Regions from separate parts of the Paenibacillus sp. CR_12 genome, predicted to be linked through region 2. Evidence: predicted binding sites of a transcription regulator. Region 2 holds the regulator's gene; the other holds the start of a gene.
What was found. The regulator NrdR, encoded in region 2, represses ribonucleotide reductase genes. The targets are predictions, from matches to a motif close to AACACNATATATNGTGTT.

Region 1 (4,203 bases), on a different contig from region 2:
TCATCCTCACCCCGGATTCCCTGCCTGTACTCGTAAAGCATGATGGCTGAACGTATGAAGACGTACAAGCCGAGCAGGAACTGCAGGATAAGAACGGCATACAGCAGGTTCATCGCCAGTCTCTCATCGTCGAGGTAACCGGGGCCGAATGTTTCTTGCAAAAGATGATAGGTGCTGGCATGAAGGTAGAGCCCCAGTATACTGAACGTCATATGGATCACCGCGTTATACAATTTGCGTACGGATTTTTTGCGAGTCGTCATCACATTCTCCCCAGATCAGGCTTTTCAAACGCTTCCCTATTATATGAAACGCTTCCGGTTCGATAAAAGTTGGATATGATCAAAATAAAATGCAATATCCGAGCCATGGGACGAATGAAGCGTAGGACAGGAAGTTGCCGCAGCGCAGGCACGGCGAATTCGAATATGATATGATAGAGCGTGATGGATTGAATGGAAACGACTTATTTTTGCATCGATATCAGACAAGGAAGTGTAGCCATGGATTTATTCAGTATCGGGCGTGAAGGGGACCGGGACTCCCGGCTGCTGGCCGATCGGATGCGCCCTTCGTCGCTGGATGAATATATAGGACAAGAGCATATTATCGGACCGGGCAAACTGCTCCGGCGGGCCATAGAGGCAGACCAGGTCTCGTCGATTTTATTGTACGGCCCGCCGGGATGCGGCAAAACAACGCTTGCGCATATCATATCCCAGCAAACGAAGGGGCATTTCGTTCGGCTGAACGCGGTGGAAGCCACGGTCAAGGACGTTAGGGAAGTCATTGAACAAGCCCAGAGCAACCGCAGCCTGTACGGGACCAAAACGATCCTGTTTTTGGATGAGGTGCACCGCTTCAACAGCTCAAGACAGGATGCCCTGCTGCCTGCCGTGGAGAACGGCACCATCATATTTATCGGCGCGACGACCGAGAACCCCTTTCATTATGTCAACGGGGCTCTAATGAGCCGGTCCACTTTGTTTCAGCTTCAGCCGCTGACCAAGGACCATTCCATGATCGCGATGCGGCGCGCGCTGATCGATCAGGAAAAGGGTCTTGGGTTCATGGATCTCAAGGCCGATGAGGAAGCGCTGGAGCACATTGCAGCCATGGCGAACGGGGATATCCGGCGTGCACTCAATGCGCTGGAGCTGGCCGCGATGACGACGCCGCCGGACGCAAGCGGTACGGTCCATATCACGCTGGAGGTGGCGGAGGAATCGATTCGCCGGCCTACCGTGCGTGCGGACGAGTCCACGCAGTATGATGTGCTGTCCGCCTTTCACAAGAGCATTCGGGGCTCCAGCGATGCAGCGCTGTTCTGGTTTTTGTATGCAGTCGAAAAGCTCGGCATGGACCCGATGGTGTTCATCCGCCGCCTGATTGCTGCCAGCAGCGAGGATATCGGGCTGGCCAATCCCCAAGCCATGGTGCAGGCGGTAAGCGCATTGGATGCCTACCGGAACAACGGCTGGCCGGAAGCTAAGCTGAATATCGCCCAGGCGATCCTGTTCGCCGTGGAGAGCCCGAAATCCGATGGCGTTGTATCCGCCATATCCCGCGCGATGTCCGCCATGGATGAAGTGAAATCGGCGGAGGTTCCGCTGCATCTGCGCGATGCGCATTACTCGGGGGCGGTTAAGCTGGGACATGTGGGCTACAAGTACCCGCACGATTATCCGGGCCATTACGTGAAGCAGGAGTATTTGCCGAAGGAGCTCTCCCGCCGGGTGTTCTATCAGGCCACGGAGCAGGGGAACGAAGCCAAGATCGCCCACAACCAGCGATTACGACGCGAAGAATAGGGTCGTAAGGCGATAACGGGATTTACGGCCGCTAGCTTAATTAAATGGAGGAAATGAATGATGAAAACAGGGAAACAACGGTTTGTCATCCTGCTGCTGTCCGCCGGCCTTATGCTGAGCGGCTGTTCGGGAAAAAGCGCCCAGGAGCAGGTCGTTGGTGGACAGGCAGCCGAGGCGGCGCATGAGCACGGACATCAGACGCAGCTGTCCAACGGGGATATCCAGGAGGCGACGTCTTCGATCGATGAGCTGCCGACCTTTTTGAAGAGCCAGACCAGCGAGCTCCAAACGATTTATGCTTTGTCCGCGCAGGTGAGTGATGTCCTGAAATACATTCCTTGTTACTGCGGCTGCGGGGAAAGTGCCGGTCATGAGAGCAACCTGAACTGTTTTATCGATGAGATTCAGGAGGACGGCACGGTGGTGTGGGACGATCACGGCACCCGCTGCGGGGTGTGTTTGGACATTGCCGTGGAATCTGCCAAAATGAGCAGCGAGGGTATGAGCTTAACGGATATCCGGACCGCGATCGACGAGAAATACAGCACCGGCTATGCCAAGCCGACGCCAACCCCGATGCCGCCTGTGGAAAGTTAAATTGTTATCGGTCAAACAAGAAGGTACCCGATGGTGATCCAAGGATCGCCCGAGGTGCCTTTTTTTGTAGGGCACTATCCCCTTCGGGGTTACGCGTAAGTGCAGCCCTATTCGATTTTAAAGACCGACCATCGTGACCTATATCACAGCACTAAACTATATATGGATGTAAATTGATAAAATAAAACTATATATAGTGTGTTAACGATATGAAGAAGAGGAGTTGTTCCTATTCATGAAGGTCATGAAGAGAGACGGATGCCTGGTAAAATTTGAGACGATCCGAATCGTGGAGGCGGTGGATAAAGCTTTTATGGCGGTAGAGGGTGTTTCCCGCAAGGATGCTTCGTTGCGGATTGGAGATGAGGTTGCCCATGCCACTGCGGGGATGGACCAGGTTAGCGTGGAGGAGATTCAAGATTTCGTTGTGGAGCATTTGCAAAGCACGGGTTATCCCGAAGTAGCAGCTGCCTATCAACATTACAGGGAGGCCCGCGATCTGGAGCGGATGCGGCGGGGAGAGCTTTATAAGATCAGCAGGGATGTGATCGGGGTAACCGATTTGGACCTGCTGCGGGAGAACGCGAATCTGAACGGGGAATCCTTCAGCGGAAAAATGAGCCGGATCGGCTCCGAATACGCCAAATGGATGGCAAGCAAATTCATCCTGCCGACAGAGCTCACGAGAGCGGTGAGGGATGGGTATGTATACGTTCATGACCTGGACCAGTATGCGCTGGGAACGACGAACTGCATCTTCATCCCGTTCGGCCGGTTGCTGGCCAAGGGCTTCAATACCGGTAACGGATCGGTCAGGCCGCCGCAGAGCATCATGACCGCCATGGCGCTGGTAGCCATCATCTTTCAATCCCAGCAGAACAGCCAATTCGGCGGCGTGTCCGGCAGCAAAATCGATTGGGATCTCGCGCCGTATGTCGGCAAATCGTTTCGTCGGCATTTTCGCAAAGGGCTGGCCTACTTCGGAGAAGCGGGGCTGGGAGCGGATCGGCCGTATGAACGAGCTCTTGAGGATCACGAAATATACATAGACAATGAGCAGCTGAAGGACACATATCCGCGAATATACCATTATGCCTATCATGAAACGGTGAATGAAACAAAGCAGGCCGCGGAATCCTTGATCCATAATTTGAATACGATGAGCAGCCGGGCCGGCGGACAAATTCCTTTCACTTCGTTGAATTACGGCATGTGCACGTCAACCGAAGGAAGGCTGGTGTCCCACGCCCTGCTGGATGCCACGATGAAGGGGCTCGGCGGGGGAGAGACGCCGATATTTCCGCAGCATATTTTCCAGTGCAAGCAGGGGGTCAACCAGGCGGAAGGCGAGCCGAATTACGACCTGTTCCTGAAAGCCGTCGAGTGCTCCAGCCGCAGGCTCTATCCGAATTTCGTCAACGTGGACGCGTCGTTTAATCTCGTCTATTATAACCCGGGCGACCCGGACACGATTATTGCCACCATGGGCTGCAGGACCCGCACGATTTCGGATCGCTTTGGGCGAAACCGCCTAAGCGGCAAGGGCAACCTGTCCTTTAATACGATCAATTTGGTCCGGCTCGGGATTGAACATGGCATCGTTCAAGGAAAGCGGGAAGTGCCGGACCTGAACCGTTTCTATCAACAGCTGGATCATTATATGAGAATTGCGGTGGAGGGCTTGATTCACCGTTACGAGCTGCAGGCCGACCAACCGGCCAAAGCGTCCGATTTCATGATGCGGGAGGGCGTGTGGGAAGGCGGCGAGGCGCTGGCGCCGGAGGATAAGGTGCGC
Region 2 (4,203 bases):
CGCATCGCTTACGGAAACGCCGGGAGCCATTCATCAAGGGACACCGCGTCGTGAAGTTACCACGGCAGGCCAAGAGCAGCTTCAGCGAGCGGTATTCTCCCTTGAAATACCGAAGATCGGCGTCGTCATTCAAATTCTCCGCAGCCCGACGAAAGCGGATCTGGACGACTCCGGCAGCATCTCACCATGGGAGGCGATGTGGCTGGGGATCGCGCTGTCGCTCGATGCGTTCGGAGCAGGGCTCGGCGCAGCGATGCTGGGTTTCTCGCCGCTAGGCACCGCAGCCGTGGTTTCCTTGTTCAGCGGGATATTTCTGGTGCTGGGCATGCGGGTCGGCCTCCGTTTTGCGGCCAAGGGAGGCATGCGTTTTATCTCGTATTTGCCTGCTTTTTTATTAGTTGTCATGGGTATAATGAAGCTGTTATGAGGTGAAGTCATGAATATCGGTTTAACCGGAGGAATTGCAACAGGCAAAAGCACCGTGTCCTCCATGTTGGCCATGAAGGGAGCGCTTCTCGTCGATGCGGATATCATCGCCCGGGAAGTGATGCTCCCGGGTCATCCGGTGCTGGGTAAAGTGACCGAACATTTTGGACAAGCGATCCTGTTTGAAGACGGTACGTTGAATCGAAAGAAGCTCGGGGAGATGATTTTCCGTCATCCGGAGCAGAGAGCGGCATTGAATGAGATTACGCATCCGGCAATCCGGCAGGAAATACGGGAACGGACGGAGGCGTATGAACGGCAGCATCCCGACCGGCTCGTGGTAGCGGATATTCCATTGCTGCTGGAGGCAAGGGAAGCCTATCCTTATCTGAAGCAGATCGCTGTTGTCTATGTCCCGCGCGAGCTGCAGCTTGCGCGTTTGATGGAGCGGGACGCTCTTACCCGGGAAGCGGCAGAGGCGCGTCTTAGCAGCCAGATGGACATTGAGGAGAAGAAGCTTCGAGCGGATATCCTGATCGATAACAGCGGCACGTTGGCCGAAACGCAGCAGCAGGTGGACAACCTGTGGAACAGGTTGGTTCAGTTATGAAGTGGCTTCGTAAAAAAAGGGTGCTGCTCCTGCTGTTCGTTTCTTTTGTAGCGCTGCTGTTCCTAAGTTCCAATTGGATGACCCTGCTGTATCCGATCCATTATAAGGATGAGATCCGCAAACATGCCGCTTATTATGAGGTCGATCCGTTTCTGGTGGCCTCGATCATCCGGGTGGAAACGAATTTCAAGCCGGGCAAGGAATCCAAGAAGGGGGCGCTGGGCATTATGCAGCTGATGCCGGATACGGCGAACTGGGCGATGGAAATGGCCAAGCTCCCGTCGGTGAACCTGCTGAGCGTAAAGAATGAAGTGGATGCGAACATCCAGCTGGGCACCTGGTACATTCAGAATCTGCACAAGGAAATGGACGGCAATCCGATTGCCGCCATCGCCGCTTATAACGCGGGCCCGGGGAACGTCAAGAATTGGATCAACAAGGGCATGTGGGACGGAACCTATGAGAACGTGAAGAGTATACCGATCGGGGAAACCCGGCATTATGTACAGCGCGTGATTTATTATTATAATCAATATACGGATGTGTATAAGGGCGGCTTCTAAAGAAAAAAAGAGCGCTGGACAGGCTCTTACTTCGAGCCGCCAACACTCCTTTTTTAAGGAAGAATCAATTATTGACCGGAGAATTGACCAGCCAATTGTTGCTCGGCCAGGGTTACAAGACGCTTTGTGATGTATCCCCCGATCGAACCGTTCTCATAGGAAGTCATGTTACCTTGGTATCCGTCTTGTGGAATGGAGATACCAAGTTCTTGAGCTACCTCGTACTTCAGTTGCTCAAGAGCAGCGTTTGCGCGAGGAACAACCAGGTTGTTGGAGTTGTTGTTGCTTTGTGCCATGTTAAGTTCACCTCCTTGGGTTGGTAAAAGTATTATGTCTCGGGTCTCGCATTTTCATAACATAAAAGACAAAAGTTTTGCTGGTAAATTTTTCTGACGCCCATTAAGGGCGAATCACGCTGAATACAAAGGAAGTGAAGACAACTTATGAAGTGTCCATATTGCAGTTATGCCGGAACGAAAGTGCTGGATTCCAGGCCTGCCAACGAGAATAAATCCATCCGCCGCCGCAGGGAATGCGAGCAGTGCAGCAAGAGATTCACAACCTTTGAAATGGTGGAGGAAACGCCGCTGATCGTCGTGAAAAAGGACGGAAGCCGCGAAGAGTTCAGCCGGGAGAAGGTGCTCCGCGGTTTGATAAGGGCATGCGAGAAGCGTCCGGTATCCGTGGACCAGCTGGATATGATCGTATCGGATGTCGAGAAGGCGCTGCGCAATACCGCGGCGGCGGAAGTGGAGAGCCGCCAGATCGGGGAGCTTCTGATGGAACGGTTATATCCGGTCGACGAGGTGGCTTACGTTCGGTTTGCGTCCGTATACCGGCAGTTCAAGGATATCAATATGTTCATGAAGGAACTGAAAAGCCTGCTGTCCAAGGATACGGACGTGCAGGAGCTGTAAGAGCGCTACGGTTCTTAAACGACCCTGGTGCTCTTCCGGCGCTCTCATGGCGCCAAATTCTCAACATCGATAAGTGACATTATATAGAGAAGGAAAAAAGGCACTGCGCATTATCAAAAAAGTTCTGAAAAAGTGTTGACATGCCTGCTGATTTTTTATATGATATAGAAGTCGCTTACGGGGCCTTAGCTCAGCTGGGAGAGCGCATCGCTGGCAGCGATGAGGTCAGGGGTTCGATCCCCCTAGGCTCCATACGAAGAGAAACCCTTGAGAAATCAAGGGTTTTTTTTGTTTTTATAATAACTTTTTAATACTTCCCAGAAAATTAAATTATTACATGAGCGTAAAAAAAGGAAGTACAACGCATCGTTGATTGTTCTTACTTTATTGTATCGCCTGTAACAGAAGTAGGGGCGGCATCTGTCGCTTGATTTGCCTTAAATCCGGAAGAGAGCAGCAAGACCAAAAATCCACCGGCGACGCCCCACAAAATCAAGGCGTTTGAGTGAGCGGCGTCCAGTCCGCCGAAGTACATGACTTCCCGTAGCCCTCCTGCCGCGAAGCGCAGTGGCGTCCACGAATAGATCCAATCTCGCGTCGTCTGCGACAAGAACTCCGGAGCCATGTTCAGGAGCGGCACCGAGAAGAACATCAGCAGTACGAGCAGCGGTATTGCACGGAATCCGATCCAATTCAGCAAGGAAGATTGCAACAAGAAGAACGCCGATCCAGCCAACCATAAGAACAACCACGTCTCCCCCGCGTTCGCCAGTTCCATGCCGTACCACGACGAAGCCATCCATATGGTGAAGCATGAGGCTATGCCGACGATCGCAAGCCCCCCGATAGCTTGCAGCGCGCTGACTGTCCATCTCCTTGAACCCGCGGCGACCGCCTTCTGGCTAGCCAGGAGCAAGACGACTCCGGTCACCATGCTGCCGATCCATATAATCTGGGTAAACAAGCCCGGCGCATTTCCCGCCGCATTATTCACTCCCGGTGGATGCACGACTTCCTCCTGAACGTTCACCGGTGTCATTAAAGCTTTAGCCGTCTCAATGGGAATTTGTCCCGTTTGCTGTCCGATCTGCCCAAGCAGCTGCTGCAACAGTTCCCCATTGATCATGTTCATCGCTTGCCCCATTGCCTGTCTTACGACCATCGAGGCTTGGGTGTTCATACCCTCGTTGGAGATGATTCTCACATTAGGGTGAATCGGCGAGTGAGTCGCTAACGAGAGTAAACCGCTGCTCAGATTCGCAGGAATCACCATCGCTCCGTAATATTCGCGTTTATCCAGTCCATCCCGAGCCTTTTCCTCGGAATCCACGACATGCCAGACAAACGGCATTGCCGGGCTCGACAGCAACTTTTCCCGGATCATTTCCCCTACCGCAAACGTTTCTCCAGTCGGCAGCTCCGTCGGCTGGTCAAGGATAACGAGGGCCGCCGGGACCTCCTTTGGCTTCGATCCAAGCACCGATCCCATCATCGCTAACCCGAATACGGTCAACACGATCAGGACGAGCACCATGCCCAGCCACATCATTTTTTGTGTCAGCATTTTCATGATCCACTACTCCTTGTTCTTTATAATGAACATATGGTTGATTATCAACGGCAATTTTCATTTGTGAAGGGCAACCATATAATATGGCTGCATCACACGATCACTTCATGGCAATGA

Region 1: a site for NrdR is predicted at 2,592-2,609, ahead of RB297_RS18615 (anaerobic ribonucleoside triphosphate reductase). Genes of this name have one in related genera too.

The regions. Positions count from the first base shown of each region.
Region 1 covers NZ_JAVFHO010000004.1:652,306-656,508, reverse strand. Annotated here, with positions in the region: gene RB297_RS18630 (hypothetical protein) at 1-263, opposite strand, end outside; gene RB297_RS18625 (replication-associated recombination protein A) at 504-1,811, shown strand; gene RB297_RS18620 (PCYCGC domain-containing protein) at 1,869-2,408, shown strand; gene RB297_RS18615 (anaerobic ribonucleoside triphosphate reductase) at 2,644-4,203, shown strand, end outside.
Region 2 covers NZ_JAVFHO010000008.1:196,626-200,828, reverse strand. Annotated here, with positions in the region: gene RB297_RS24660 (MntP/YtaF family protein) at 1-427, shown strand, start outside; gene coaE (dephospho-CoA kinase) at 437-1,036, shown strand; gene RB297_RS24650 (lytic transglycosylase domain-containing protein) at 1,033-1,599, shown strand; gene RB297_RS24645 (alpha/beta-type small acid-soluble spore protein) at 1,668-1,895, opposite strand; gene nrdR (transcriptional regulator NrdR) at 2,043-2,516, shown strand; tRNA gene RB297_RS24635 (tRNA-Ala) at 2,696-2,768, shown strand; gene RB297_RS24630 (YhgE/Pip domain-containing protein) at 2,896-4,086, opposite strand.